Regions from separate parts of the Roseibium sp. AWQ4_290 genome, predicted to be linked through region 1. Evidence: predicted binding sites of a transcription regulator. Region 1 holds the regulator's gene; each other region holds the start of a gene.
What was found. Region 1 encodes LexA, which represses DNA repair genes until DNA is damaged. Its sites were predicted from a motif close to TGTTCNNNNTGTGTTCNG; they were not measured.
Positions count from the first base shown of each region.

Region 2: the regulator LexA is predicted to act here: its motif matches at 2,166-2,183, upstream of ACXAH0_RS18535 (helicase-related protein).
Region 3: the regulator LexA is predicted to act here: its motif matches at 5,189-5,206, upstream of ACXAH0_RS15245 (PA0069 family radical SAM protein).
Region 4: the regulator LexA is predicted to act here: its motif matches at 3,996-4,013, upstream of recA (recombinase RecA).

Region 1 covers NZ_JBSWYG010000002.1:305,428-313,010, reverse strand. Annotated here, with positions in the region: gene ACXAH0_RS03635 (sensor histidine kinase) at 1-970, opposite strand, end outside; gene ACXAH0_RS03630 (alpha/beta hydrolase) at 1,203-2,012, opposite strand; gene ACXAH0_RS03625 (acyl-CoA synthetase) at 2,320-3,900, shown strand; gene ACXAH0_RS03620 (hypothetical protein) at 3,897-4,766, shown strand; gene lexA (transcriptional repressor LexA) at 5,528-6,238, shown strand; gene ACXAH0_RS03610 (ComEC/Rec2 family competence protein) at 6,243-7,583, opposite strand, start outside.
Region 2 covers NZ_JBSWYG010000019.1:7,174-14,756, reverse strand. Annotated here, with positions in the region: gene pyc (pyruvate carboxylase) at 1-1,427, opposite strand, end outside; gene ACXAH0_RS18540 (hypothetical protein) at 1,571-1,780, shown strand; gene ACXAH0_RS18535 (helicase-related protein) at 2,323-5,505, shown strand; gene ACXAH0_RS18530 (RNA-binding S4 domain-containing protein) at 5,541-5,906, shown strand; gene fdxA (ferredoxin FdxA) at 6,131-6,463, shown strand; gene ACXAH0_RS18520 (CarD family transcriptional regulator) at 6,919-7,509, shown strand.
Region 3 covers NZ_JBSWYG010000014.1:69,310-76,892, reverse strand. Annotated here, with positions in the region: gene ACXAH0_RS15280 (chromosome segregation SMC family protein) at 1-21, shown strand, start outside; gene ACXAH0_RS15275 (AtpZ/AtpI family protein) at 233-619, shown strand; gene ACXAH0_RS15270 (F0F1 ATP synthase subunit A) at 675-1,424, shown strand; gene ACXAH0_RS15265 (F0F1 ATP synthase subunit C) at 1,495-1,719, shown strand; gene ACXAH0_RS15260 (F0F1 ATP synthase subunit B) at 1,802-2,350, shown strand; gene ACXAH0_RS15255 (F0F1 ATP synthase subunit B) at 2,361-2,840, shown strand; gene ACXAH0_RS15250 (ribonuclease HII) at 3,287-3,958, opposite strand; gene ACXAH0_RS15245 (PA0069 family radical SAM protein) at 4,004-5,167, opposite strand; gene ACXAH0_RS15240 (glycosyltransferase) at 5,278-5,973, shown strand; gene moaB (molybdenum cofactor biosynthesis protein B) at 6,130-6,687, opposite strand; gene ACXAH0_RS15230 (aminotransferase-like domain-containing protein) at 6,874-7,583, shown strand, end outside.
Region 4 covers NZ_JBSWYG010000001.1:2,957-10,539, forward strand. Annotated here, with positions in the region: gene alaS (alanine--tRNA ligase) at 1-2,468, opposite strand, end outside; gene recA (recombinase RecA) at 2,875-3,945, opposite strand; gene ACXAH0_RS00035 (PfkB family carbohydrate kinase) at 4,350-5,309, shown strand; gene ACXAH0_RS00040 (pseudouridine-5'-phosphate glycosidase) at 5,400-6,338, shown strand; gene ACXAH0_RS00045 (cell surface protein) at 6,753-7,583, shown strand, end outside.

The DNA.
Region 1 (7,583 bases):
GCTGGTCAAGCTCCCGCGTCAGGCTGTCAGTTGAATCCTTGATGGTCGTTGCCGCCATCAACGCATTGCCCAAAGGCGTGTTGAGCTCATGGGAGACCCCCGCCACGAGTGCGCCCAGCGCCGCAAGATTGTCCGCTTGGATCAGCTCTTCCTGCACCAGCTTCAATTGCTCGGTCCGGTGGGTCACCAGTTCTTCCAGATTGGTCTGGTATTCCTGGATCTTTTTCAGATCGAGATGCCGCCGGTAAACCATGGATTGCAGGCTTTCGGCCAGAATACCAATCTCGTCGGCCCGGTCTGGCATCAGCCGCGCACTGGGCGGCGCCTCGATCAGGCGCGGCGTCGACAGATATTCGACAATGGCCGATAGCGGCTGACCGATCAAACGGCGGAACACGGCCCGGATAACAACGGCCAAGAGCATCAGATAAACGATGATCGCTGCAACCGTATAGCCAACAGTTGAGACGATCTCATTCGATATCGTGTTGCGGTCGATCAGAATGAAAACCTGCCCGATGGCATCCTTGTGCAGGATCGTGCTGGGGGAATTCAGCGTGTAGCTCAGAGCCTCCTTGCGGCGCGGGCCTTCGACCTCCTCACCGAAGTTCCCGGTATCCGGAGTTTCCACCCAGACTCTCTCAACCACTTCAAGACTTTCCAGGCCACGGATAAGCTGCAAAGTGGCATCTGCATTGACCGTCCAGATCGCCCGTTCAAACGGGCGTTCAGTCGCCTGAAAGAAAGCTTCGGTCACGCGAATGGCCCTGGCGTGGGAGGCATCCCAGGTGATTTTCGTCAAAATCCCAATGAAAACAACGCCAAGCACCGCAAACAGGCCAAGCGTATAAAGAATGAACGTACGCGACAGGCTGACCCGGCCCATCTCTTTGGGAGTATATGGCAACGACGCACTGCCGCTCACGCTCAAGGCACCCACCCCAAATTCCGAGGAGATCAGTCTCCTCATTGTTCTCACCTGCACCGGCGTCACATGCCGCCCCCGGGAAACCTTTGCTCAAGGTTTCAAACAGCAATTCCGGTGTTTCTAAAGTCATGATATCGGCACCGTTCTACCGGCGGCCAACCTTAGTTTCGGATTTTGCTTAGGGTTTCTAAATTTTCCATAAAAATCAATTGTAAATTAAATCATCGACAATGCAATTTTTCCTTCCATTTTCTTAAGATAAACGCAACCTCCATCAAAACAGAAGCGTTTTTGTCACAGCGCTTTTGGCATCCAGCAAACCATCAATCACGTCAAAATGGTGCTTGCCCGTTTCTTCCCTGTAGCGCGTGCCTGGCCAGGCTTCGGCCAACAGCTTTGACTGGCGCAAAAACTCCGGCCGCTCATCTGCACCCACCCAGGCTGTGACTGGGCAAGTGCCGAGCCGGGTCTGCAGCGCGGCGCTTTCCAGAACAGCGTCTTTTTCGCTCAGGCCAAAGGAGTCATTCATGCTTGTATGTCTCAAGGGTCTCAGATCGTGCAGGCCGCTGATGGACACAACCGCCGCAATCCGCTCCAGAACCGGCTGGGTCAATGGGGTATCCTCACATAGCATTCGGGTCACCAGGTGCCCGCCCGCGGAATGACCGGCAAGACGAACCGGCCCCTTCACCTGTCCGGCGGCTTTAAGGATCGCAGCGCCGACCTGCTCCCGGATCTCTGACAGTGAAACGGCAGGAGAAAGATCATAACTGGGAAGACACACGGCCCAGTCCTGCGACAGAGGGCCGGCGGCCAAATGCGACCAGAAGCTCTTGTCAAATTTCAGCCAGTAGCCGCCATGGACAAAAACAACCAGCCCCTGCGCTGTACCACTCTTTGGAAAAAACAGGTCAAACCGGTGGCGCTGCCCGTCCCCATAGGCAACATTTAGTCGCTTGCCCTCCCAGCCCTTCCGGAAAGCCTCCGCCTTCTCCGCCCAGCGCAGAGGATACTGTTCAGCACCGGGGATATAGGAGCCGTTCGCATAAGCATCATCCCAGTCGGCGCGCGTTCTTTCACTCATCTTGGAAACCTGAAAAGAAGGAAATTTGAAAGCCCGGCCAACATACACAAATTACCGGCTCATGAAATGGCAAAGCCTGTGCGCTCCTGTGCATGCGCGGCCCCGGTCTGACGCATGACCTCCCAAAAGGGCCAGCGCGAACCTTTCAAAGGCCGGTTTTCCAACAGGATCACATTCTTCTGTTTTAAAAGACCTCTTCTGTTTCGATTGCCGGAGCCTTGCTCTAATCTGCGCGCAAGAGAAAACATCCGCAGGGGCCAATGTGAAGTTGTCTCGTCAGCCCCTCCGAACGGGAGGCAATTCACACATGATGCAACGCTGTTCTGCGCGCGTGCCCAATCTTGCGCATTTTCTGACCCGAAACGCTGCCAGATTCCCAGACCGTCCGGCCCTTGTCTGGGAGGGGAAGACCTGGAACTGGGCAGACCTTGACCGGCGCGTTTCAGCCCTTTGCTGCGCCCTGGAGACCGAGTACGGCCTTGCCAAGGGGGACCGCCTTCTGGTTCAGGCGGAGAACTCCAACCAGATGGTGGAAGTCATGCTGGCCGCGTTCCGGCTTGGAGCGGTCTGGGTCCCCTGCAATTTCCGTCAGGCCCCGGGGGAAACCGCCTATGCCAGCCAGAAGGCAGAAGCGGATGTCTTCATCTTCGATGCCCGCTTTGAAGCACAAGCCAACGCTGTCTCCGCTGAAAGGCCTCAGCTCAAGGGCTCTCTTTCCATAGGACCAGGCGCCCCCGCCCCGTCCTATGAATCCCTGATCGACCGCTATTTGGGACAAACAGCCGGAAATACAGCCGTTGAGCATGATGATCCGTGCTGGCTGTTTTTCACATCTGGGTCAACCGGCCGTCCAAAAGCTGTCGTGCTGACACACGGCCAGATCGGATTTGTCACGGTCAATTATCTCGCAGATCTTCTGCCCGGCACAACCGAGCAGGACGCATCCCTTGTTATCGCACCGCTCTCCCACGGAGCGGGCCTGCAGCTGATCGCCCAGCTCCCGGCAGCCTCTTCCCATGTCCTGATGCCGCGCGGCGGGTTCACCCCGGCGGCGGCTTTCGAGCTCATCGGGAAACACCGGATCAGCAATCTCTTCACGGTTCCGACCATTGTCAAACGGCTGGTGGAAGACCCGGCTGCCGATGACTTCGACCATTCCAGCCTGCGCCATGTCATCTATGCGGGCGCCCCCATGTACCGGGAAGACCAGAAAAAGGCACTTGCCAGGCTGGGGCCGGTGCTTGTGCAATATTACGGCCTAGGCGAAGTGACCGGCAACATCACTGTTCTGCGCCCTCAGGACCATTTCGCCGAAGATGGTCCGTCTAGCCGCATCGGCACCTGCGGCACCGAACGCACCGGCATCGAAATCAGCATTCAGGACGAGGCGGGAAACCATCTTGGCCCAGGCGAAACCGGAGAGGTCTGCGTGATAGGCGCCGCCGTCTGTTCCGGCTATCTGGACGATGAGGCCGCCAATGCAAAATCCTTCCGCAATGGCTGGTTCCGCACCGGCGACCTCGGCCATATGGACGAGCAGCGCTACCTCTACCTGACCGGGCGGGCCTCGGACATGTATATTTCCGGCGGCTCGAATGTCTATCCGAAGGAGATCGAGGAAATTCTTCTCACCCATCCGGCGATCTCGGAAGTGGCCATTCTCGGAATTCCCGATCCGCATTGGGGAGAGACCGGCCTTGCCGTCTGTGTGGCGCAGACCGGGCAGCAGGTTCAAGATGCGGAGCTGACAGAGTTTCTGACCGGCAAGATCTCCCGATACAAGATGCCCGCGCGCTATCTCTTTGTGGATGCGATGCCGACCAGCGCCTATGGCAAAGTCACGAAGAAACTGGTTCGGGACGTCCTGACCAGCCGGGGCCTGATATGAGACGGCCAGCACCGTCAGCCCTTGCCGATATCCGCCATCCGGGCCCTGCCGCGGCCGACAGGCGCCCCTTTGCGCTCTGCGACGCCATTCCGATAGCGGTTCCCGTGCCCGCCGGCACACCGCTCCTGACCAATCTTGGCGCGTGGGCTGCTGCGTCCGGCTTTTCCTCCGCCGTTCTGGATCTGTCCGGCCTCCCCCTCTCGGCCTTCGACTACGTCATGCCCGACCGGGCCATCGACGACCGGCACGCCGCCTGGTACAGCGACACCCACCACTCCGCCGCTGCTGTCCTTGAGGAGGCTGTCGCCATCCTGGGTTGGAAGGACGGGAGCTGGTTCGCCCATATTCACGGCTTCTGGCAGGACGGGAACAAGCAACGCCTCGGCCACCTGCTGCCCCACACGCTGACGGCCACGCAGGACATCACAGTCTCCGGCTGGGGCCTCAGGGGCGCGCGGTTCGAGGCGGAGCTGGACCCGGAAACCGAATTCACGCTGTTCCGGACCAGGACAGAGGACAGCGCCTCCCCGCGGCCAACGCATAATGCACTGATCACGACCCTCGCCCCGTTTGAGGACCTGTCCACCAGCATCGAAAGCCTGGCAGCCACACTTGGCCCTGGCCCCTATTGCGTTTACGGCCTCGGCAGCCTTGCCGGAGCCCGGTTCACCGACAGCGCGCCCATGACAGGCCTGATTTCCGAAATCCTGTTGCGCCCGGGAGCTGGAGCGGAAAAAGGAACACCGCCCGCTGTCCCGGTCCGCTGCGCGGACCTGACCGGTGCTCTCTTTGAGGGTATACTTGTCCCCGGCGGCGCGCCGACGCTGGTAACGTGCGAGCTGCTGATCGTCAGGGAGAACGGATGACCCCGACTTGAAACGCCGGTTTCCAAAGCGCACAAGTGTACGCACCGGACTTAAATGGCACGGGCCGAATTTCATCGGCACCAGAAAGTCTTGTCCGGGAAAACGCGGGATTTCGCGGTTCTAATTTTCAGGAGCAGCTGGTTTTCAATCCGGACTTCTATAAAACGTAGAAATAGGGAAAAGACGTTGAAGCATGGAAACCTTGCGGGGCATTTCCAAAGCAAGACAGTCCTTCTGGATTATTCGTTCCGTGGCATGCGTAGCATACGGTTTTCAAGACTGTATCCGGGTCGTTGTCAGTGTCATCTTTAAAAATTTTCGAATAAGTTTGTCCGTTGTTCGGACAACCAAGTTTTAGGAAGTCTGGGCAGCTTCGTGCAGGTGTATGCGGCTACACAACATCTATTGCAATCAGACAACACAACAGCACCCCATGACCAAATCTCTGCGCCGCCGACGCAGACTATTCTGTAGTGAAGAATTGAGCCAGCGGAGCAAAACGGGGCCAATTGCCCGATGAATGCAAAAGTTCCCGATTTTCAGTCCGGAGCACCATTCATCGTACGGTTGAGTTTTGTCATGCCGCCCAGCCAGCAATCAATACGGCCAAAAGTGCAACTGCCAGTGCCGTTTTACTCTGACAGATCCACAAGTGGCCCGGCAGAACAGTAAGAGAACATTTACGCTTGCGGAACACAATGAGAACAGGTAATGTGTTCTTGATTTGTACCAGAACCTTCTCATGGTCAAGGAATGCCGATATGCTGACGCGCAAGCAGTATGAACTGCTCATGTTCATTCATGAAAGACTGAAAGAAACCGGTGTTCCGCCGTCCTTTGATGAAATGAAGGACGCTCTCGACCTCAGGTCGAAGTCCGGTATTCACCGGCTGATCACGGCTCTGGAAGAACGCGGCTTCATCCGCCGCCTGCCGAACCGGGCCCGCGCCATGGAAGTGGTCCGGCTGCCGGATTCCATTGCACCGGGCCTCGGCGCCCCCCGCCAGCGTGGCAGCTTTTCCCCCGAAGTCATCGAAGGGTCTCTTGGCAAGGCGGAACCGGCTCGCCCTGCACCGGAGCCTGAAGTGGCGGGAACGGAGATTCCGGTCATGGGGCGCATTGCCGCCGGGGTGCCGATCGAAGCGATCCAGACCCACAGCCATTCCATCACAGTGCCGCCGGAACTTCTCGGCAAGGGCGAACATTATGCTCTGGAAGTGCGCGGCGATTCCATGATCGAGGCCGGTATTCTGGACGGCGACACCGTGCTGATCCGCCGTACGGAAAGCGCCGATAGCGGCGATATCGTGGTAGCGCTGGTGGATGATGAAGAGGCCACCTTGAAGCGGCTGCGCAAGAAAGGCGCCTCAATTGCCCTGGAAGCTGCCAATCCCGCTTACGAAACCCGCATTTTCGGCCCCGGCCGGGTGCGTGTTCAAGGACGGCTTGTCGCCCTCTTCCGCCAATATTGACCGTTTAGCCACCTCCCTGGCGCAGGCTGGTACGCGTCACCTCCCCCGCCCGGTTCCACGGACGGGGCTCCTTTTGAAGCGCAAACTGGATGTCCGTGACAGCCAGCACCCGTGTTTTCAGCGCATTGGGGGCAGATGCCTGATCCTCTCTTTCCCGTTTCCGGGTTCCCTGCCCTTCCGGCACAGCCTCTTCCATGGCCGGGGAAGCGGCGCGCGCCAGCCAGATCGAAACAGCACCGCGCGCATGGCGCAGGGATTTGTCAATCACAAGGGGAGCAGAACAGGATTTGGGCGCAATCAGATCGCTCACGATCAAATCAGCCCATCGGCAATCCATTTCAAATGCCTCAGGCCTCTTTGTGAGAGCCAGTTTGAGAGGCCTGTGCTCGAAGCCGTCAGGCACGTGCGCCCCGGCCACTTGATAAGCGCGTATCACGCAGCCGCCGGGATCACAGGCGATTTGAGGCGCTTTCATCCTGCGCGATTTAATTTCGCCCTCTGGAACTCCCTCCGTCTGAAACCAGATATCACCAGCAAAACTGTCCCGGCGGGCAAACCAGCGCAAATCCCCAATCCGGTCCCGGGCTGCGAGCTTGTTTCCGGAAGCGGCAATCTGGATGTCCGGCGGCCGGCTGACCTGCACAAGCACCAGGCCAAGGATCAGGGGCCCAAAGGCCAGGCTGCGCCACCGGCCCGGCAGCAGCAGCACGCCGAACAGGGCAGCTGAAAAAGCCAGCATCTCCGGCAGACCAATCCGGCCAATGGCGCCTGCAGCTCCACTAAGATCAGACACGAAGCCCGCCACATCAAGAAGCAACCTGACACCAAAGGCCATAAGGCTGAGGGGCACAGAGGCCAAGCCAAACGGCATCAGAACAAGCGACAGAACCCCCATGGGCATGACCAGCAAGGTGAAGATCGGCATGCCGAGCACGTTTCCCAGAAGCCCCAGGGGGGCTATGCGCCCAAAATGATGGGCGGCAATGATCCCGGTTGCCAGTCCGGCCACCAGCGCTGTGACAGCCAGCCCCAACGACCAGCGCAGGGTAGACCGGGCAAGCTGCAGCAAAGGCCTGCCCCCATTGTGGGTCTGGCGAATCAGCGGATCCGGTCGGTTCCGCCAGAGCTCGTAAACCGCCACGAGGCAGATCACCGCGGCAAAGGACATTTGAAAACCTGGAAAAAGCAGCCTCTCAGGCGCCAGACCCAGCAGGAAAAGCGCAGCCAGCGCGACACTGCGCAAGGTTAGCCCCCGGCGGCCGGTCAGAACGCCCAGAAAGACGAGACCGATCATCAAAAACGACCGCTGGGTAGCAATCGATGCCCCGGACAGAACCAGATAAAA
Region 2 (7,583 bases), on a different contig from region 1:
ACATCGGCGATATAGGTCAAAAGCTTGGTCGCCCGGTCCTGGCGCCTTGTCTGCTCGAACAGGGCCGGAGTTTCGTCAATGAAACGGGTGGTGTAATTGTTGGCCCGGAAATCAGGGTGACCGATGATGTTTTCCAAAAACACCAGATTGGTGGCCACCCCCCGGATCCGGAATTCACGCAAGGCCCGGTCCATGCGCTTGCGCGCATCTTCCGCCGTCGGCGCCCAGGCAGTGACCTTTTCCAGCAGCGGATCGTAAAAGCGGGTGATCACCGCCCCTGAATAGGCGGTGCCGCCGTCAAGGCGGATGCCGAAGCCGGTCGCGCCCCGGTAGGCGGTAATGCGGCCATAGTCCGGAATGAAATTCTGTTCCGGATCTTCCGTAGTGATCCGGCACTGCATGGCATGGCCGTTCAGGCAGATGTCCGCTTGCGGCGGCACGCCACTTTCCGCCGTTCCGATCTTCGCCCCGTCGGCAATATGGATCTGCGCCTGGACAATATCGATCCCGGTGACCTCTTCGGTGACCGTATGCTCCACCTGCACCCGTGGATTGACCTCGATGAAATAGACGGACCCGGTGTCCGCATCCATCAGGAACTCAACGGTTCCGGCCCCGCGATAGTTCACCGCCCGGCCGATCTTCAGGCCATAGCCGCACAGCTCTTCCCGTTTTGCCGCATCCAGATAGGGAGCGGGCGCCCGCTCGACCACTTTCTGGTGGCGACGCTGAATGGAACAGTCACGCTCGAACAGATGCACGACGGTGTCACCGTCCCCCAGGATCTGCACCTCCACATGGCGGGCGCGCTGGACCAGCTTTTCAAGATAGATCTCGTCCTTGCCGAAAGCAGCCTTGGCCTCCCGCTTGGCGGCAACAACTTCCTTTTCCAGCGTGGCTTCGTCAGGAATGACCCGCATGCCGCGCCCGCCGCCGCCCCAGGAGGCTTTCAGCATGACCGGGTAGCCGATCTCCAGCGCCTGGCGCTTGATCTCGCTCAGATCATCTGGCAGCGGGTCCGTTGCCGGCATGACCGGCACACCGGCCTCAATGGCCAGATTACGCGCTGCCACCTTGTTGCCGAGGCGGCGCATCGTTTCCGATTTCGGACCAATGAAGGTGATACCTGCCTGCTCGCAGGCATCAACGAATTCGGGGCTTTCCGACAACAGGCCATAGCCGGGATGAATGGCATCGGCGCCAGCATGTTTGGCAACCCGGATAATCTCGTCAATGGACAGATAGGCCTCGATCGGGCCAAGGCCCTTGCCGACCTGATAGGCTTCGTCCGCCTTGAACCGGTGCAGGGCCAGCTTGTCCTGTTCTGCATAGATCGCGACGGTTTTGAGCCCCAGTTCATTGGCTGCCCGGAACACCCGGATCGCAATTTCAGACCGGTTCGCAACGAGAATCTTGGTAATCGCCAAACGCCTTCTCCTCCCAAAGTTACGCCTAAGCACATTTGAACCCGGCCAGATTTCTACTGTGCTCTCAAGCTCTTGAAAAGGGCTGGACGGACAAGCGCCCCAAAAGGCAGGCCAGAACGCCACCTACACACCTGAACAACATATTGAAAGAAAAAGGGAAAATCCCCAGTGCCGCGCAAGAAGCGCTGCCGCCAAAAAAGGTGCAGTGCAGCATTTTTGATCCCGCACAATGCCCTGCCGACCGTGAAACGCCCGGCCCGGCCCCCATGGCCGCAAAACCGGGCTTGCCTTTTTGCATAAAACAGGAAACGCCCAAAGCAGGAACGAAAAGCCCGCTGACCTTAGAAACGTAAACAGACCGCTTCATTTTGAAACGGAAACGGGCATTTTACGGCCTGCAACACAGATTATGATTTTTTCGCCCGATTTTCATAGGTCTTTCAAACAGCGCACCTACCAGATCTTGTTGGAACAAACCCAAAACAGAGAAAAATCAGCGATTCGTCCGGGTTTCGTTCACCCTGTGTCCGTTCGTAAACACCTGCGCGGACCCGGCAGGACCACGGCTTCACACAAGATTAACCCTTGACAGGATTTTGCCTCCGGACGCAGCTGTTTCTGCCGAGCGACTCAAATCCTTGACGAGATTCAGGATTTCGTAGCGCAGTTCAGACAAATCACTATATTTCGTAGGGAACAAATCCTGAATCACAAAGAGTCCGCGATTCGGTTTCGGTTTGTTCCAGACTCGTTCTCCACAGAAAAACACCCCATATCTGTCCGGCGAAAATTCGCCCAAAAGAAAGGGCGACACGCCGGTGCGGCCTGTGCTAGATACGCCGCACTAGATATAGGCGCTGCGCCCGAAGAAAGCCGACCGTAACCAATCAGTTCCATGCCTCGTCCCCAAACGTTGCCGCTGCCGCCGTCCGCCAGATCACGCACCGTGACTGCAGTTCTCGGCCCGACCAATACCGGCAAGACCCATCTGGCCATTGAGCGCATGCTTGCACAGCCCTCCGGGCTGATCGGCCTGCCCTTGCGTTTGCTCGCAAGAGAAGTCTATGGCCGCATCGTGGAGCGTGCGGGCACGGAGGCGGTGGCTCTTGTGACCGGCGAAGAGAAGATCGTGCCGAAGGCGCCCCGCTTCTGGGTGTCGACCGTCGAAGCCATGCCGCTGGATCTCAACACCGAGTTCGTGGCCATCGACGAAGTGCAGCTGGCCGGAAACCTGGACCGCGGCCATGTCTTCACCGAACGCATCTTGAACCTGCGCGGCCGCGCCGAAACGCTGCTTCTGGGGGCCGCGACCGCACGCCCGCTTCTGGAAAAGCTGCTGCCGGGCCTCAATGTCATCACCCGACCGCGCATGTCCATTCTCGAATATGCAGGCGCGCGCAAGGTGTCGCGCATGCCGTCCCGCTCGGCCGTGGTCGCCTTTTCCGCCGGAGAAGTCTATTCGATTGCCGAGCTTTTGCGCCGCCAGCGCGGCGGCGCCGCCGTTGTTCTCGGCTCCTTGAGCCCGCGCACCCGCAACGCCCAGGTGGAGTTGTTCCAAAACGGGGATGTGGACCACCTGGTGGCGACGGATGCCATTGGCATGGGGCTCAATCTGGATGTCCATCACATCGCCTTTGCAGGCAACCGCAAATATGACGGCTACCAGTACCGCCAGCTGACCCCTTCCGAAATGGGCCAGATCGCCGGACGCGCCGGGCGCCACACCCAGGACGGCACATTCGGGGTGACCGGCCGGGTCGAGCCGCTGGCTGACGAACTGGTCGAACAGATCGAAAGCCACCGGTTCGACAGTCTGAAAGTGCTGCAATGGCGCAACAGTTCGCTAGACTTCTCCTCTGCTGCACGCCTGCGGGCCAGCCTGGACGTTGTCCCGCGCGAGGAGGGCCTTGCGCGGGCCCCGACCGGCGACGACATTACAGCACTTGAACATCTGTTACGGGATTCCGTAATATCCGGGCTGGCAAGGGGCGAAAATGCAATTGAATTGTTATGGGACGTGTGTCAGGTCCCGGACTATCGGAAGATCGCTCCGGCAAACCACGCAGAGTTGCTGAGCACCATCTACACGCATCTGATGCAGGACAATCGTATCGCGGATGACTGGTTCACCCGTCAATTGGCCTTCGCAGACCGCACGGATGGTGATATCGACACTCTCGCAAACCGGATTGCCCATATCCGGACCTGGACATACGTCGCCAATCGCCCTGACTGGCTGGCCGATCCGGCCCATTGGCAGGGGGAAACCCGCGACATTGAAGACAGATTATCGGACGCCCTGCACGAACGCTTGACACAGCGTTTCGTTGACCGGCGGACAAGTGTATTGATGCGACGTTTGAGAGAGAACGCAATGCTGGAAGCAGAAATTACATCGAGTGGCGATGTGCTCGTGGAAGGTCAGCACATCGGGAACCTGCTTGGCTTCCGGTTTGCCCCTGATGCCGGGGCCGAAGGCCCGGACGGCAAGACCGTGCGCGCTGCCGCCCAGAAAGCCCTGACAACGGAAATCGAGACCCGTGCCGACAAGCTGGGCAAATCCGAGAACAGCGATTTCGTGCTGACCTCGGAAGCCGCCATCCGCTGGCGCGGCGAACCGGTGGCCAAGCTGGTGGCAGGAGAAGATGTGCTGGCACCGACGGCGCTTCTTCTGGCGGACGAGCATCTGACCGGCCCGGCCCGCGACACGGTGCAGGCCCGCATCGACCTGTGGGTCAAAGCGCAGATCGAAACCCTTTTAAAGCCGCTTGCGGATCTGAAGGCCGGTGAAGGGCTGGAAGGTCTGGCGCGGGGCATTGCCTTCCGTATCGTGGAAGGGCTCGGCATTCTGGAACGCCAGGAAGCAGCCGATGAAATCCGCCAGCTGGAACAGGACATGCGCGCCTCCCTGCGCAAGCACGGCGTACGCTTCGGTGCCTATACCGTATTTGTCCCCGCGCTCTTGAAACCGGCCCCGAGCCAGCTTCTCGCCCAGCTCTGGGCGCTGAAAAACGGCTCGCTTGACATGGCCGGCATGTCCGAACTGCCGCAGCTGTCCGCCTCCGGCCGCACGTCCATTCCCGTCGATGAAAGCATCGACAAGTCCCTTTACAAAGTGGTCGGCTTCCGGGTCTGCGGCCCCAGAGCCGTGCGTGTCGACATTCTGGAACGTCTGGCGGATCTGATCCGGCCGCTGATTGCCTGGAAACCACTGGATGCGGAGGTGAGCCCACCGGACGGCGCCATCGCACAAGGCGGCGGCTTTACCGTCACAGTCGCCATGACCTCGCTTCTGGGCTGCGCGGGAGAAGACTTCTCTGCCGTCCTGAAATCCCTCGGCTACCGGCTGGAGACCAAAGAAATCCAGCGCCCTGCCGCGGCCAAGCCCGAAGCTGCAGACAAGACTGCAGCGCTGGCAGACGCCTCTGGGGCAGACACTGCTGCGCCTGAGGCCGCTGCGGCCGATCCCGCCGGGACGGAAGCAGGGACTGAAACAGCCCCGGCCGCACAGGCTGAAGCCGCGCCTGAAGACACGCTTGCTGAGGAACCGGACGCCGCCGCTAACGAGACCGCCCCCCCGGCAGAGGCTGCCGCTTCAGAAACCCCGGCGACCGATCCAGCCACGGCCACGGATGAGAACACTGCCGCTGCCGCCATTTCGCAGACGTCTCAGGACACCTCATCACAGGAGGGCGGTGCGGCCGAGCCCACAGACACGGCGGACGCCGCTGCAGACAGCGCAGACGCGCCCGAGCTTGAGACCGTTACCCTTGAAATCTGGCGTCCGGGCCGGCACGACCGGCGCCCGCGCGGCCGCCAGGACCAGCGCCGCGGCGACAACCGCAAGGGCCAGGGCCACAAGGGCGGCCCGCGCGGCGAAGGCGAAAAACGCCAAGGCAAAGGTGGCGGCAAGGGGGGACAGAACCGAAGCCGGAGCGGCCAGCAGGGCGGCAACCGTTCCTTTGACGGCGGCAACCGGCGCAACACGCCACCGAAAGACAAGCCCATCGATCCGAATTCGCCCTTTGCAGCGCTGATGGCCCTGAAGGCGGATATGGACAACAAGGACAAGACGTAATCCCCGGAGAGCGCACACAAGAGGATGGCCCGGGGCTGCGGGTCGACAAGTGGCTCTGGTACGCCAGGGTCACCAAGTCCCGCTCCCTGGCCCAGAAACTGGCAACCTCGGGCCATGTGCGCATCAACAAGGACAAGATCTCCTCGGCCAGCAAGATCGTGCGGTTGGGAGATGTCCTGACCATTGGCCTGGAGCGCCGGGTTCTGGTGTTGAAAATCGCCGCCCTCGGCACACGGCGCGGCCCCTATGCAGAAGCGCGCACCTTATACGAGGACCTCTCACCGCCGCCGCCACCCAGGGAGACCCGGCCACCGCCCGCGCCGGGCCAGCGGGAGGCAGGATCCGGCCGCCCCACAAAGCGGGAGCGGCGCAAGATGGACGCCTTCCGTAACGACACGTGAGGCAAAATCCTGCCGGATGCCGGAAAACAGAATAACTTTCTCTTTTCGGTCAAAAATCCGTCAACCTGTGCGCTTGCGCGTGTCAGCCAAAAACGATACCCAACACCGATCAGAGATTTTTCAGTGCGCAGCGCAGCACGGCGCCGCACACCAACGACCTGCCGGACGAGCCTTCGGATTGTCAGAACCGGACGCGTTCGCACCGGCCCGCAGCGAGGATACCGATGACCTACGTCGTCACAGACAACTGCATCAAGTGCAAATATACCGACTGTGTTGAAGTCTGCCCGGTGGACTGTTTCTACGAGGGCGAGAACTTCCTCGTCATCAATCCGGACGAATGCATTGACTGCGGCGTGTGTGAACCCGAATGCCCGGCGGAAGCGATTCTTCCCGACACCGAACCCGGTCTTGAAAAGTGGATCGAGGTGAACGCAGAATATTCCGAGAAGTGGCCGAACATCACCGAGAAGAAAGATCCGATGCCCGAGGCAGAGGAATTCGACGGCAAGAAAAACAAGTTCGAACAGTTCTTTTCGCCGAATCCACCGTCCTGATTCGGCACAGCCCTGAACATGCGACAGTGCGCCGCGGCCGGATCCCGGCCCGTGGCCGTTTGGATTCAGACATAAGAATCAAAGAATTGTAAAGGCGATCATGCGGCCGTTTCGTGGTGTTTGCGCAGCGCGAAAGGGTAACCCTTTAATTTTCCACAAAACTATGCTACGTATTAGAGATTAGTCACCAACCACGAGATCAACCCCCGCAATGGAGTTACACAACGTGTTCCGGTTTCTTGAGAGCCCGGATGCGTCGACTCCCGGCACCTCACTTGAATGACCAAGGTTCTATCGTGGAAATCGTCGACTGACCAGCCCCGACACGCCGCATATCAACAGGCGTTCCTTCCATGGACCGCCGGGCGGTTTCGTGTCGCATAAGACAAGGCGGCCTCTTGAGGCCCAAGACAGGTCCGAATGGACCGGCAAACTGCGCAGGAGAGAATACGAGTATGGCAACGAACACCAAAAAGACCGCGCAGCGTCAAGGTTTTAAAACCGGCGAGTACATCGTTTATCCGGCCCATGGCGTCGGCCAGATTACCGCTATTGAAGAGCAGAACGTTGCGGGTCACTCTTTGGAGTTGCTCGTCATCGTTTTTGAGCAGGACAAGATGACCCTCCGCGTGCCTGTGGCGAAAATCGCCTCCGTCGGCATGCGCAAACTCGGCGACCCGGCTGCGGTCAAGAAGGCATTGGAAACCGTTCGCGGCCGTCCGCGGGTGAAACGCACCATGTGGAGCCGCCGGGCCCAGGAATATGAAGCAAAGATCAATTCCGGTGACCTGATTGCGATTTCTGAAGTCGTCCGCGACCTCTATCGCTCTGAGAGCCAGCCGGAACAGTCCTATTCCGAGCGTCAGCTTTATGAAGCGGCCCTCGACCGGATGGCGCGCGAAATCGCTGCGGTGAACAAATGTTCCGAAACCGAAGCGGTCAAGCAGATCGAGCAGAACCTTGCCAAGTCTCCGAGCCGGGCCAAGGCCGCCGCAGAAGCGGAAGCTGCAACAGAAGAGGACGAGGACAAAGAAGAAGCCGCCTGATCCGGGGGCATCCGCAGCGTCCTGCTGCGCCCCGCATCCTGGAGGCGGAACCGCCCCTCGCATAGTCCATGGGC
Region 3 (7,583 bases), on a different contig from region 1:
CGATTCCGGGAGACCGGCTGACCGGACCCTTCTGGGACCGTCCCTTGCGGAAGTGGTGTACAACTTAGGTCTGGTAAATTTCGTGAGAAATAAAAAAGTTCAATATTTTCAATTAGATAATTCTTAATCCAGGCTTCTTGACACGGCCTGAGGCGCCGACTATGGTGCGCGCGGCTTACGGGGCACTCCTGTTGTTTGATCTGACATGTCGGAGCACTGGGGACTGGGGAACATGTCTTCGGGAAACGGCGAAAATCACGATCGGAACGGCGATGTTTCGAAAGCGGGTCTGTCGGAGCGGCGGGCTCAATTGAACCGGAAGCTGGACGACCAGCGTGCGGCCGATGAAAAGGCAGTGCGCAAGTCTGAGAGCAATTCCTCCGGATATGCGCAGGCGATGAAACTGTCTTCGGAGTTCATCGCAGGTGTCCTGGTGGGGGCCGGGATTGGTTGGGTAGCCGACCAGTGGCTGGGAACGACGCCGATAGGCCTGATCATTTTCCTGCTGCTGGGCTTTGCGGCCGGTGTCCTGAATGTCTTGCGCTCGGCCGGGGTGGTCGAACAGCCGCAGGTCGGGATGCCCCGCGACAAGGACGCTCGGAACGACGAACCGGACTAAGATTGTGCCGCGCCCCAGGGCGCACATGTTGTGAACGAGCGAAGAAGGCTGGCCGGTGGCGAACGATCCGATCCATCAGTTCCAAATCCACACACTTTTCCCGATTGAAGTCGGTGGAGTGGATTTCTCATTTACCAATTCTTCGCTGTTCATGGTCCTGACCGTGGCAGCGACCTCCGCGTTCCTGATTTTCTCGACCAGTGGCCGTGGCCTTGTGCCGAGCCGGGTGCAGTCCGTATCGGAGATGCTTTACGAGTTCATTGCCGGAACCTTGAGAGACGCGACAGGGTCGGACGGGATGCGCTTTTTCCCGCTTGTCTTCTCCCTGTTCATGTTTGTGCTTGTCGCCAACCTTTTCGGGATGTTCCCTTACTTTTTCACTGTCACCAGCCACATCATTGTCACGTTCGCGCTGGCGATGCTGGTGATTTTGACCGTCATTATTTACGGCTTCATGCGGAACGGCATGAGCTTCCTGAAGCTCTTCGTGCCAAGCGGCGTGCCCGGTGCCCTGATACCGCTGGTGACCATGATCGAGGTGATCTCGTTCCTGTCCCGCCCGATCAGCCTCTCGGTACGTCTGTTCGCCAACATGCTGGCCGGTCACATCACTCTCAAGGTCTTTTCAGGCTTTGTCGTCAGTCTCGGCGCCATGGGGGCGGTCGGCATTTTCGGTGCCGTTCTGCCGCTGGCCATGACGGTTGCCCTGACGGCGCTGGAATTCCTGGTCGCTTTCCTGCAGGCATACGTCTTTGCCGTTTTGACCTGCATGTATCTGAACGACGCCCTTCATCCTTCACATTAAGGGTCAACCCAATCACACGGCCTTAAGAGCCGTCTGTGAGCCATCTGCAACACATCTAGGAGCACGTGTCATGGAAGCAGAAGCAGCAAAATACATCGGTGCAGGTATCGCATGTCTCGGCATGGGCGGTGCAGGCATCGGCCTCGGCACCATCTTCGGCAACTACCTCGCTGGCGCTCTGCGCAACCCGTCCGCAGCTGATGGCCAGTTCGGCCGCCTGATCTTCGGCTTCGCCGTGACCGAAGCTCTGGGTATCTTCTCCCTTCTGATCGCCTTCCTCATCCTGTTCGCGTAATCGCGCGGAAAGCAGCGACTTTAGATGCGACTCCGGTGGCGGCGCTTTCTAGCGCCGTCTGACCGGATCTAGGAGACTGGAAATGGCAGGCGATACCCATTCGACCAGCACAGGGATTACTGTGCCACCCGAAGAGCATGGTGTGGGTTTTCCCCCGTTCGATGCGGAAACCTTCGCGTCCCAGCTTCTGTGGCTTGCTATCACCTTTGGCGTTTTCTACTGGATCATGAAGAACGTGGCGATGCCGCGGATTGCCGGGATTCTGGAAGACCGAAAGGACCGCATTGCGGGGGATCTATCGGAGGCCAACCGCCTCAAGGAAGAGACCGATGCAGCCATTTCGGCCTATGAGCAGGCTCTGACTGAAGCCAGGAACAAGGCGCACAGCATTGCAAGCGATACCCGCGCCAAGTTGAAAGCCGACCACGGCGCGCGCCGCGAAAAAGCGGAAGCCGAGCTGGCTGAAAAGCTTCAGGCTGCCGAAACACAGATTGCCGGTATCAAAACAGAAGCGTTGTCCCAGATCGGTGATATTGCCGGAGAGACCACCACGGCGCTCGTTGAGCAGCTGATGGGCAAGGCTCCGACCAAGACCGACCTGACAAAAGCGCTGAAGTCGGCGATGAACTGAGGAGACCGTCATGGACGCAACATTTTGGGCCCTGATCGGTCTCATCCTCTTCTTCGCCCTGATCATCTATCTGAAGGTGCCAGGCAAGATCAGCGGTTCTCTGGACGACCGCGCTGACGCCATCCGCAAGGAATTGGAAGAAGCCCGCAAGCTGCGGGAAGAAGCCCAGTCGCTTCTGTCCGAATATCAGCGCAAGCGGCATGAGGCCGAGGGTGAAGCGGAGGCCATTATCGCGGAAGCGAATGCCGAGGCCGAGCGCCTGACGGCGGAAACCAACGCGGCGCTGGAAGACATGATCGCCCGCCGGACAAAGGCCGCGGAGGTGAAAATCGCTCAGGCAGAAACGCAGGCGATTGCAGAAGTGCGCGCCAAGGCTGCCGATGTGGCTGTTGCCGCCGCCGAAACCATCCTGACCGCAAAGGTCAAGGACAAGGTGGCCGACGATATTCTGGCCAAGAGCATCAGTCAGGTCAAAGACCGTCTGAACTGATCCGAGGTTTGATAACAGCTAAGAAAAAGCGGCCTTTCGGGGCCGCTTTTTTGTTGGGTCAGAAGATTTGCCAGGGCCAACAGGCAAACTGGGCCCGCTTGTGCGGGGCGGCGGTACACCCGCTTACCTAGGAGTATTTTGCGCTTATCCGGTTTCAATCTGCTTCGTTTTTTGCGCAGACACCCCTGATGTCTGTGGGGATTTTTCCAACCTCACCCAAAAAGACCCTATTGGATGGTTTTTGCAGGTTCGCCGGTAAGGAATGGCGCGCAGACCGGCCGGGAGGCCGGGCAAGCGGGAAGCATCGCCGGCGGGCCTGAAAAGCGACCGAAGGCCGTGACATAAGAGTGTTCCGCCGTGTTGCGCGTTCTGGACGATGCCTGTGCATCGCCCTGTGACCAAGCGCCTTGCTGAACGCTCTGGTGTCACGGGCAAATGGGCCGTAATCAACTGCGCTTGGTATGACGTTTTGCCGCGCCGGCAAGCCGTACCGGCCTGAAGCTCACGCGATGGTGGGGGGAGGGGCCAAGCAGATCAAGCGCCGACTGATGCTTGGGCACACCATAGCCCTTGTGCTGGGCGAAACCGTAGCCGGGCGTCAGATCGTCAAGGCGGACCAGCATCCGGTCCCGTGTCACCTTTGCGATAATCGAGGCAGCGGCGATGCACAGGCAGCGTCCATCCCCCTTGATCAGTGCCTGTCCCGCCTGTGTCAGCGCCGGGGGCACGTCCCGGCCATCGACCAGAACATAATCCGGCACTTTGGCAAGGCCGTTCACGGCCCGCATCATGGCGCCCAAAGTGGCTGCGCGGATGTTCTCCTGGTCGATCGTGGCCGGAGACGCGCTGGCGGTGCAGACAAAGGCGGTTGAGACGATCTGCTCAAACAGCTCTTCCCGTTTTGCTTCGGTCAGTTTTTTGGAATCGTTCAGCCCGTCCGGCACTTGGTCATAGTCCAGGATCACGGCGGCGGTCACCACCGGCCCGGCCCAGGGGCCGCGCCCGGCTTCATCCACGCCGCAGAGCTTGCCGTCAAAGGCAGCCGCATGGCTGCGCTCCAGGGCAATGTCCGGACTGTCGGGAAAGGAAAGGTCGAAAAGGTTCAGGCTGGAAGACATGGCGCCAGCCTGCCGCCCCTCAAAGCGTTGTGCAAGGCGGGAGTGTTAGAAGAGGTCAAGTTGCACACCGCCTTTTTGCGGCTGCACAAAGGCGTCCGTGTTCAGCTTCTTGCGGCGCAGGTTAAGTCCAAGCCGTTTGGCGGCGAGGGTGAAGCGTTTGGAAATCTGCTCCGCATAGGGACCGCGCCCGCGCATACGCTCGCCCCATTTCGCGTCATAATCCTTGCCGCCGCGCATGGAGCGGATGAGGTTCATCACATGGCGGTAGCGGTCGGGCCGCTCCCGCAGCAGCCAGTCCCGGAAGAGCTCAGAGACTTCCAGCGGCAGGCGCAACAGAATGAAACTGGCTTCACTGGCCCCATGGCTGGCGGCCGCCTCAAGAAGGTTTTCGATTTCGCAGTCGGTCAGGGCGGGAATGACAGGGGCCATCATCACCGAGGCCGGGATGCCCGCTTCCGACAGGGCCTTGATGGCCGCAAGCCGTTTATGCGGGGCGGACGCCCTTGGCTCCATGGCCCGGCAGAGTTTCTTGTCAAGGGTGGTGACCGAAAGCGCCACCTTGATCAGATTGCGCTCCGCCATTCTGGCAAGAATATCAATGTCCCGCGTGACCAGGGCGGACTTGGTGACAATGGCAACCGGATGCGAACAGGCTTCCAGAACTTCCAGAATCTCGCGCATCAGGGCGTAGCCACGCTCCACCGGCTGGTAAGGGTCGGTGTTGGTGCCGATAGCAATCACGCGGGGGACATAGCCGGGTTTCGACAGCTCCCGTTCCAGAAGCCCGGCGGCATTCGGTTTGGCGAACAGGCGAGTCTCGAAATCAAGTCCAGGCGACAGGCCCATAAAGGCATGGCTCGGTCGGGCGAAACAATAGATGCAGCCGTGCTCACAGCCGCGATAGGGATTGATCGACCGGTCAAAGGACAGGTCCGGAGACTCGTTGCGTGTGATGATCGTGCGCGCGCGTTCTTCCTGAACGTCGGTCTGGAGCGGTGGAAGTTCCTCGTCCAGATCCCAACCGTCGTCGAAACGTTCCCGCGCCAGCGGCTCGAACCTGCCGGAGGCGTTCAGGGCTGCGCCCCGGCCACGCCGCAGGTCTTGCGGAACCCGGTCAGAGCCAGGCGCCTCCACAGTTTCCGGCAGTTCAGACACCGGATCAAGGCGGGCTCCGTCCGGCAGACGGTCGGTATGAGGGGCAAGGGTCATGGGCGGAGATCACTCTGAAGCGAGAACATATCGGGAACATTAGCTCAAATTTAAAGCAATTCAAGCCCGGCATTTCGCAACTGGGGATTTTTCATGTAAAACACTGCCTCATGATAAGTGTCATAGTTCCGACAAAAAACTCAGAGACCGATCTGGTGCATGCGCTGTCGTCTCTGGTCACAGCGGCGGCTGAAGGGGTTGTCCGGGAAGTCATTGTTGTGGATGGCGGCTCAAGCGACGGGACCGAACGGGTCGCCGACGCCGCTGGCTGCGGCTGGGCGCAGGCTGTGGGCATGAGCCGGAGCGAGCGGCTGGCCTATGGGGCTTCCCTGGCCAAACGCGGTGACTGGCTCTTGTTTCTCCGCCCCGAAACCCTCCTGGAAAGCGGCTGGCACCATGAAGCCCAGGCGTTTATCGAAAGGGCCGGCAGGGCCCCGAACGGGGCGCGGACCGCAGCCAGCTTCCGCCTGCGCTACGAAACGTTTGGCATGGGCGCGCGGATCAGCGAATCGATGGCCGCCCTGCGTTCGCAGCTTCTTGGCATGCCTTATGGCAATCAGGGGCTTCTGATCTCCCGCCAGTTCTACAGCACTTTGGGCGGCCACCGGCCGTTGCGGGAGTTGGAGGATCTGGACATTGCCAAGCGCATCGGCCGCAACCGGATTGTTTTCCTAAGGGCTGCAGCGGTCACATCGGGTGTGTCTGCGGGTGGAAACAGTTTGGCCCAATTCCGCAAAGGCCTTGCGCGGTTCTGTGTCGGCACCTTGCGCATTCCTGCCAGCGTCGCGGTGCGGCTGCACGGCTGACACCGGTATTTGAAACGGCCTCCCTTCCTCCTCAAGATGAGGTTGTGAGCTGGCTGTTTTGAGCCGGGAACGCCCCGATATCCCCTTTGCAATCAAAGCAGTTGCGGAGGAGGGCCGAAGGCCTCTCCTGAAAGGGGGCGGGTAGCACAGAGCGTGTCAGGCATCCTGCAATTTGCCCCGTTTCAGATGCTCATCCAGCCGCGGCATGATTTCCACGAAATTGCACGGCATGTGCCGGTAGTCGAGCTGCCATTTCAAGATGCCGTCCCAGGCATCCTTGCAGGCTCCTGGAGAGCCGGGCAGCACAAAGATATAGGTCGCCCCCGCAACTCCGCCGGTTGCGCGGGACTGGATCGTTGAGGTGCCGATCTTGTCATAGGAGATCCGGTGGAACACTTCCGAAAAGCCGTCCATGCGCTTTTCAAACAGGGGCTCCATGGCTTCCGGTGTCACGTCCCGGCCGGTGAAGCCCGTCCCCCCTGTCGTGATGATCACGTCAACGGTCGGGGCACTGATCCAGGTCCGGGCGACGGCCCGGATCGCCTCCACATCATCTGTCACGATCTGCCGGTCTGCGAGCAGATGGCCGGCTCTTGCGAGCCGCTCTGACAGGGTCTTGCCGGATCGGTCCTCCTCCAGCGACCGGGTGTCGGAAACGGTCAGAACCGCAATGTTGAGCGGAATGAATGGACGGGTTTCATCGAGACGGGACATGGCTTCCTCCTGTGTCCAGAAGACATAGGCGAAACCGGCAGGCGGTTCCAGCCCCGTGGGGTTACCCCGTATTGGGATCTTTTTGAGAAATAAAATTACAAAAAATAGCAAGATTGAGACACTTGCAAAATGAATAGGTCAGTATTATTGACTTAAATATCACATCAAAATTGTCTGAGAGCCATTATGACAACCTGGGAAAGCCTTTACGCCAAGCGTGCAAGCCGCATGCGGGCATCCGAAATCCGTGAGCTTCTGAAACTGCTGGACCGGCCCGATGTGATTTCCTTTGCCGGGGGCATTCCCGATCCGGCCCTGTTCCCCGCCGAGGCCTTCCGGGCCGCCTATCAGGAGGTCCTGTCAGGGCCGGAAGCGGACACGGCGCTGCAATATGGCATCAGCGAAGGCAGCCTCAGGCTGCGCACCTGGATTGCCGGTCATATGAAAGAGCTGGGCGTTGACTGCGGGCCGGACAACATCATCATCACATCCGGTTCCCAGCAGGGGCTTGATTATATCGGCAAGCTGTTCCTGTCGGAAGGGGATACGGCCCTGCTGCAATGGCCGACCTATCTGGGCGCGCTTCAGGCTTTCAACGCCTACGAGCCGCAGTTCGACCGGCTTGACCCTCTGACCAATGAAAGCGCTGAGACGATCCGCGCCCGGGCGCAGGACAAGGGAGGCGCCGTCAAATTCGCGTATCTGTCGCCGGATTTTGCCAATCCGACAGGCCTGTCCCTGGACCTGGAAGAGCGCCAGCGACTTCTCACCCTGGCCGGTGAGCTGTCCTGCGCCATCATTGAAGACGCGCCGTATCAAAGCTTGCGCTATGACGGGGCGCCGGTCCCCGGCCTTCTGGCGCTTGACTGCGCGCAACAGGGCGGCATTGAAAACAG
Region 4 (7,583 bases), on a different contig from region 1:
GCCGCCTTGCCGTCTTCGGCAACATTGATCAAAACGACCACGCCGGAACCGAGCTGGGTCTTGGCTTCATCCGCCATGCCCTTCAGATCTTTCGGGTTGATGCCTTCTACGGTGCGCGCCATCAGTTTGAAGGCACCAGCCTCCTTGACCGGCGCAGCCCCGTCTCCGCCCCCGCCCATGGCAAGTTTCTTCTTCGCATCCGCCAGCTCTTTTTCCAGCCTGCGCCGCTCGTCCACCAGCTGGGCCACCCGGGCTGGAACCTCATCGGCGCCGGTCTTCAGCAGTGCCGCCAGGCCGCGCATGCGCTTGTCCTGGGCATCGAGATAGGCCCTGGCTTCTGGGCCAGTTAACGCCTCGATCCGGCGCACACCAGCGGCAACCGCACCTTCGGAGACCAGCGTCACCAGGCCGATATCGCCCGTGCGCGAAACATGTGTGCCACCGCACAATTCCAGAGAATAAGGCTTGCCGGCCTTGTCCCCGTGCAGCGCCGTGCCCATGGACACAACCCGGACTTCCTCACCGTATTTTTCGCCAAACAGCGCCATGGCACCGGCTTCAATGGCGTCATCGACAGCCATCAGGCGGGTGTCGACCGGGGCATTCTGAAGGACAATCTCGTTGGCAAAGGTTTCCACTTCAGCCAGTTCCGCATCGCTGACCGGCTTGGGATGGGAGAAGTCGAAACGCAGGCGCTCCGGGCTCACCAAAGAGCCCTTCTGGGCCACATGAGACCCCAGCACTTCCCGCAACGCCTCATGCACCAGATGGGTGGCGGAATGGTTGGATCGGATAGCGCCACGGCGGGCAGGGTCGACTTTCAGCTCCAGCGCCGTGCCGGGCGTAACCTCGCCTTCGACCACCGTGACACTGTGCACGAACAGGCCGTCAGCTTTTTTCTGGGTGTTGGTCACGGTGATGTGCAGGCCCGGGGCCAGCATCTTGCCAGTATCGCCCACCTGACCACCGCTCTCGCCGTAAAACGGCGTCTGGTTGAGGATCAGGAAGCCGCTGTTGCCTGCCGTCAGTTTGACCGTTTCCGCGTCATCTGCAACGAGCGCTGCGACAACCCCTTCCGCAGTCTCTGTCTCATAGCCGAGGAAATCCGTGGCACCGTGCTTTTCCTTCAGCGCAAACCAGATGGCTTCGGTCGCAGCCCCGCCCGATCCGGACCAGGCCGCGCGGGCTTCCGCCTTCTGACGGTCCATGGCCGCGTCAAAGCCGTCCGTATCAACCGAAATGTCCCGGGCCCTGAGGGCGTCCTGGGTCAAGTCAAGCGGAAAGCCATAGGTGTCATAGAGCTTGAAAGCGGTTTCGCCGTCGAGCTGGCCACCGGCCGACAGGTCTTCCGTGGCCGTATCCAAAAGGCCAAGGCCCCGCTCCAGGGTCTTGCGGAACCGGGTTTCTTCCAGTTTCAAAGTTTCGGTGATCAGGTCCTCGGCCCGGCCGAGTTCCGGATAGGCACGGCCCATTTCCCGCACCAGCGCCGGCACCAGCTTGTGCATCAGCGGCTCGCCGGCCCCGAGCAGATGCGCATGGCGCATGCCCCGGCGCATGATCCGGCGCAGCACATAACCACGGCCTTCATTGGAAGGCAGAACCCCATCCGCAATCAGGAAACTGGTGGAGCGCAGGTGATCGGCAATCACCCGGTGGCTGCCAAGCGCATCGCCTTCAGCCTCAACACCGGTTTCATGTTCGGAGGCGGAAATCAGAGCCCGGAAGAGGTCGATGTCATAGTTGTTGTGAACACCCTGCAGCACGGTAGCCAGCCGCTCAAGCCCCATTCCGGTGTCAATCGAGGGGTGCGGCAGATCCAGTCTGGCTTCCGGTGTCTGCTCATATTGCATGAAAACCAGGTTCCAGATCTCGATGAACCGGTCCCCGTCTTCTTCCGGCGTGCCCGGAGGGCCGCCCCAGATGTGATCGCCATGGTCATAGAAGATTTCCGAACACGGTCCGCAAGGGCCCGTGTCGCCCATGGTCCAGAAATTGTCCGACGTCGGAATACGGATGATCCGGTCGTCGCCGAGCCCGGCAATCTTCTTCCAGAACCCGGCCGCCGCCTCGTCCTCGGAATAGACCGTGACCAGCAACCGGTCCTTGGGCAGGCCATATTCCTTGGTGATCAGGGCCCAGGCGAGCTCGATCGCCCGTTCCTTGAAATAGTCGCCAAAGGAAAAATTGCCCAGCATTTCAAAGAATGTGTGGTGCCGGGCCGTATAGCCGACATTGTCTAGATCGTTGTGCTTACCGCCGGCCCGCACCACCTTCTGCGCGGTGACTGCCCGGGAATAGGGACGGGTCTCCAGACCGGTGAACACGTTCTTGAACTGGTTCATGCCCGCATTGGCGAACATCAGCGTGGGATCATTGCGCGGAACCAAAGGCCCGGACTCGACCACTTCGTGATCGTTTTTCTTGAAATAGTCCAGAAATGTGGAGCGGATTTCATTTACGCCGGTCATTCGGGTCTCGCATTACGTCCTTGCCCGGAAAATCGGGCCTAGTGAAAGTCAGCCAGCCGGACAGAACCCCTGAGGCCCCGCAGCCGGAACAGCTTTTTAACTTTGCGCTCAAACCCTGTCCAGCGGTTGCATGCGTTCTGGGCAAGTCTGCGGGGCGGGAGCCACGGCTTCCGCTTGCCGCAAAGGCGCTCCACCGGTCTTTCCGGGTGTTTTGACCTTGCCTCCAGATCTCCCAGCGCCGGTCTGGATGGCGGCCAAAAGAAAAGCCCTCTCCCGTCCGGAAAGGGCTTTGCCTCTTGGTGATACATCTTTCAGCCGGGTTCCCGGTCCGCCCGCCGCAAATGACGGGTAAGGACAGCCCCCCGTCTGGGCCGAGGGGCGTCTGAGAGCACGTCTTTTGGCGGTCTCAGTCGCCCTGCTCTTCGTCCCCACCTTCCGGGTCAATGATCGCTTCAGCGATCAGGCCCGCATTCTGGCGAATCGCGAGTTCTATTTCATCGGCAATTTCCGGATTGTCCTTCAGGAACTGCTTGGCATTCTCGCGTCCCTGACCAAGCCGCTGGCTGTTATAGGAGAACCACGAGCCGGACTTTTCCACCACATTGCCCTTCACGCCCAGGTCGATCAGCTCGCCCATCTTGGACACACCCTCGCCATAGACAATATCGAATTCAACCTGACGGAATGGCGGGGCCAGCTTGTTTTTGACCACTTTTACCCGTGTCTGGTTGCCGACCACCTCGTCCCGGTCCTTGATAGAGCCGATCCGGCGGATATCGAGGCGGACAGAAGCATAGAACTTCAGTGCGTTGCCGCCGGTCGTCGTTTCCGGAGATCCGAACATCACACCGATCTTCATGCGGATCTGGTTGATGAAGATCACCATGCAGTTGGACTTGGAAATCGACGCGGTGAGTTTGCGCAGCGCCTGGCTCATAAGACGTGCCTGCATGCCCGGCAGGCTGTCGCCCATTTCACCTTCCAGTTCGGCCTTGGGGGTCAAGGCGGCCACGGAATCAATCACCAGTACGTCGATTGCCCCGGAGCGCACCAGCGTGTCGGCAATTTCCAGCGCCTGCTCGCCCGCATCGGGCTGGGAAATCAGGAGATTGTCGATATCAACGCCGAGCTTGCGCGCATAGACCGGATCAAGTGCGTGTTCCGCGTCCACAAAGGCGCAAATACCCCCATCCTTCTGGGCCTCGGCCACCGTGTGCAGGGCCAACGTTGTCTTACCGGAGGATTCCGGTCCATAGATCTCCACAATCCGGCCACGCGGCAACCCGCCGATCCCAAGAGCGATGTCCAGTCCGAGAGACCCGGTCGAGACGGCTTGAATCTCAACGGCCTGCCCCTGCCCCATCCGCATGATGGAGCCCTTGCCAAAGGCCCGTTCGATCTGGCTGAGCGCTGCATCCAGCGCTTTTGTCTTATCCATCTGGCTGCTTTCTACGAGACGAAGTGTACTTTGCGACATGGGTCACGCTCCTTATTCCACGACGGACGCGTTGTTTCAATGACAGGGTTTGTACCTTATTTGTTCTCTTTTTGCAATCTTCTAAAAGCATCTGTTTTCAAAGCAGTATTTTAACTTTGTTTCCAATATGTTCCTAAAGCCAACAAAGAAAATTACGTTACGTTAGAAAAATCTGGAAACATACGATTTTCCCGTGGCAAACCAGAATCGCCCGGGCCGGAGCCAAGATCCGGTACGGTTGCCCGGCCAGGCCGGATCTGATAGCCCGCCCCACGGCGTGGCCGGTGGCTGATCCCGCGCGGCCCGACATCACCGAACGAAACCGCGTGTCAGAAAGACCTGACAGCTGCTGACACGGGCGTCCCTTAAAGTCCGTCCTGAAAGAAACCGGAAGAGCGATCCCCGTGCCTGACTTTCCTTCCCAGCGACTGGTTGCCATCGGCGCGGTTCACTATGACACGATCGCCCATGGCCGCGAGACGATCTGCCGGGACACCTCAACCCCGGCCCGCTTTACCGCAAAACCCGGCGGGGTCGCCACCAATATTGCCCGGGCCGCCTGCCGTCTTGGGGTTGCGACCACACTCATCGGCGCGGTCGGCACCGATGGGGCCGCCGCTTTTTTGAAGGAGCTGCTGGCCGCAGAAGGCCTTGATCTGGCCTTTCAGACCCGGTCCGGCTGCGCGACGGGGCAATATCTGGCCCTGCATGATCCTGATGGCAGCCTGGCGGCCGCCTGCGTTGATGACCGGGTCTTGAGCGAAGCCCCGGCCGGTTTTTTTGCCGCCGCCCTGGCACAGGAGCTGCAACGGACGGCGCCTGCCCCTCTGTGGCTGCTGGATGCCAACTTGCCCGAACCGATGCTGCACGCTCTTGTTCAGCAAATTCGCAGCTCCCGCCCCGACTGCGGCGGGGTCCTGACCGCCAATGCGGTCTCCAATGCCAAGGCCCCGAGGCTCAAAGGCCTGTTGGCAGAGCTGGACTGCCTGACCCTGAACCGTGGGGAAGCCGCCGCTTTGACCGGCCTTGCGGACACCTTGCCCGCCGACACCCTGGCAAACGCCCTCACACAGCAGGGTCTAAAAGCTTTTGTCCTGACCGATGGCGGCCGTGAGGCCCTGGTCTCGTCCGGAGGGGTGTTGCACCGTCTTACGCCGCCCAAGACCGCCATTGTGGATGTGACCGGGGCTGGAGATGCCCTGACAGCTGGCATTCTGGCGGCCCTGGCCCGGGGCCACGGTCTTCTCACCGCCGCCCGCTGCGGCCTTCAGGCGGCAACCCTGACGCTGCAATCGACAGGCGCGCTTGCCGAAGGGCTCCGCTGGGATCAAATTCAAAGATTTGACCATACGGACAAATTGTAAGCTTGGCGCTGCGGCGCCCGGCTCCTATAAAGCGCTCAAAAGGGCAGCAGACCGAAGCTGCTGCTTCCTCTTAAAAGAAGGCCAGACCCTGTGACACGCAAACCTGACGCCGCCGCCCTGAAGTCTCTTCTCGTTTATAGTGACGAGGTCCACGCCGCCTTGGACCGCTCCGCCCCGGTCGTTGCCCTGGAAAGCACCATCATCACCCATGGCATGCCGTTTCCGCGCAATGTGGAAACCGCCCGGCAGGTGGAAGCAGATATCCGCGCAGAAGGGGCGGTGCCCGCAACCATTGCGGTCATGGACGGCAAGATCCATATCGGTTTGAGCGATGCGGAGCTCGACCGGCTGGCCAAGGCCGGTTCCGTGATGAAATGCTCGCGCGCTGATCTCACCTTCGCGCTTGCCACCGGCTCTTTCGGAGCAACCACCGTGGCAGCCACCATGATGGCCGCCCATCTGGCCGGCATCCAGGTGTTTGCCACCGGCGGCATCGGCGGCGTTCACAAGGGCGCTGAGGAGAGCTTCGACATTTCCGCTGATCTGGATGAACTCGGCCGCACTCCGGTCTGTGTTGTCAGCGCGGGGGCCAAGGCCCTGCTCGACATTCCCAAGACCCTTGAAGTGCTGGAAACCCGGGGCGTGCCCGTCATTGCCTATGGCACGGAAGAATTGCCGGCCTTCTGGTCCCGCGAGAGCGGCCTCAAGGCTCCCTACAGCCTCGCCAGCGCCGCCGAGATCGGCAATCTTCTGAAGATGCGCGAAAACTTTACGGATCATGGCGGTGTTCTGATTGCCAATCCGGTGCCCCTGGCAGACGAAATTCCGCGCGCCGAGATGGCTGGCTATATCAGCACTGCCATTAAGAAAGCCACGGCGGAGCGGATTACCGGCAAGGAGGTCACCCCCTTCGTGCTCGGAACCATTTTGGATCTGACCGATGGGCGCAGCCTTGACACGAATATCGCACTCGTGCGCAACAACGCCCGTCTGGCAGCCAAAATCGCCACCTCGCTTGCCGGGTCCTGACGCCCCCGGCCCCTTGTCTCCGCCGTGCCCGGGAAAAGCCAGGACAATACAGCACGCCGCTGGCCGCAAAACGGCAGCGCCTGAGCGCGCCCCTTGAATGATGGAGACAGCGGGTCTGCTGACACGGGCCAAACGGCAGGAAAACCGGCGTTCCCGCACCATGCGGGAGGGCTTGCCAGGCTGGCCGGACCTGAGACGCGCAATCGATATGTTTCTGTCGCAATTTCCCCCTAAGGATGGAGCTGCCCGAACGGCTTCGAGGCTTTGCGTCAATCGCAGGGGCCCTAAGCCGTTGACAGAGCGGCGTTAGCCTGCCCTTACTGACGGCATGAATTGACAGGAACGGGAACGGCCGGGCAGACCCATTAGACTTGCCCCAGAAGGCAGAGCCGTTGCCCACAAGGAGGCCAGACTATGACAGATGCGTCCGCAGCCCAAGACAGCACCCCGAAAACAGCCCCGGCAGGCGGGTTTTCGCCGCTTCAATACCTTGACCGGGCGCTCTCCACCTTGCGGGACATCGGCATCACGCCGCAGTCGGAAACCGATGCGCCGATCAATGCCCTGCTGGAACAGATCTCCGACCTGTCGCCGGACAAGGTTCTGGTGATCTCGCGGACCCTCAGCCAGGCCTCCAATTTCAACGAAGTCGTGCGCACCCAGGTCCAGCAGATGGACATTGGAGAGCGCTATGAAGACATCACCAACGCGTTCAATTCGATCCGGGACGATGCCAAGGCGCTGGTTGACCAGCTGGCCGACGGCAAGATCTCCTTCACCGAAAACCTTGCCAACACATGGCGCGACATGCGCCGGGGCACGATTTCCGACCGGTTCCAGGATATTCGCAGCACCTATAAGGAGGTGGCCAGCGCCACCAAGGACCAGATTGAACGGGAGCAGACAATCCTGGAAGCGTACCGGGATTTCCGCGGCGCACTGAAACAGGCCGAGGTGACCGCGCTGGAGCTGCTCAACATGGCCACCGAAACGCTGGGCGGCAAGAAAAAGGCCCTGGAAGCCGCCTCCGGCGAGGTCGAAGCCTATGCGGGCGATGATCCGGCCCAGAAGGCCCGCCTGGAACTGGCGCGCGATGAACGCATGCGCGAAATGCAGGACGAGGAAAAGCGCTACCAGATCGCCAAGGATCTGTCGGACAATCTGACCATCGGCTACAACACCTCAGAAGTGATTATGGCCCGGCTGGTGCAGACCACCAATGCCAAGGAGCGCGTCTATGCCCAG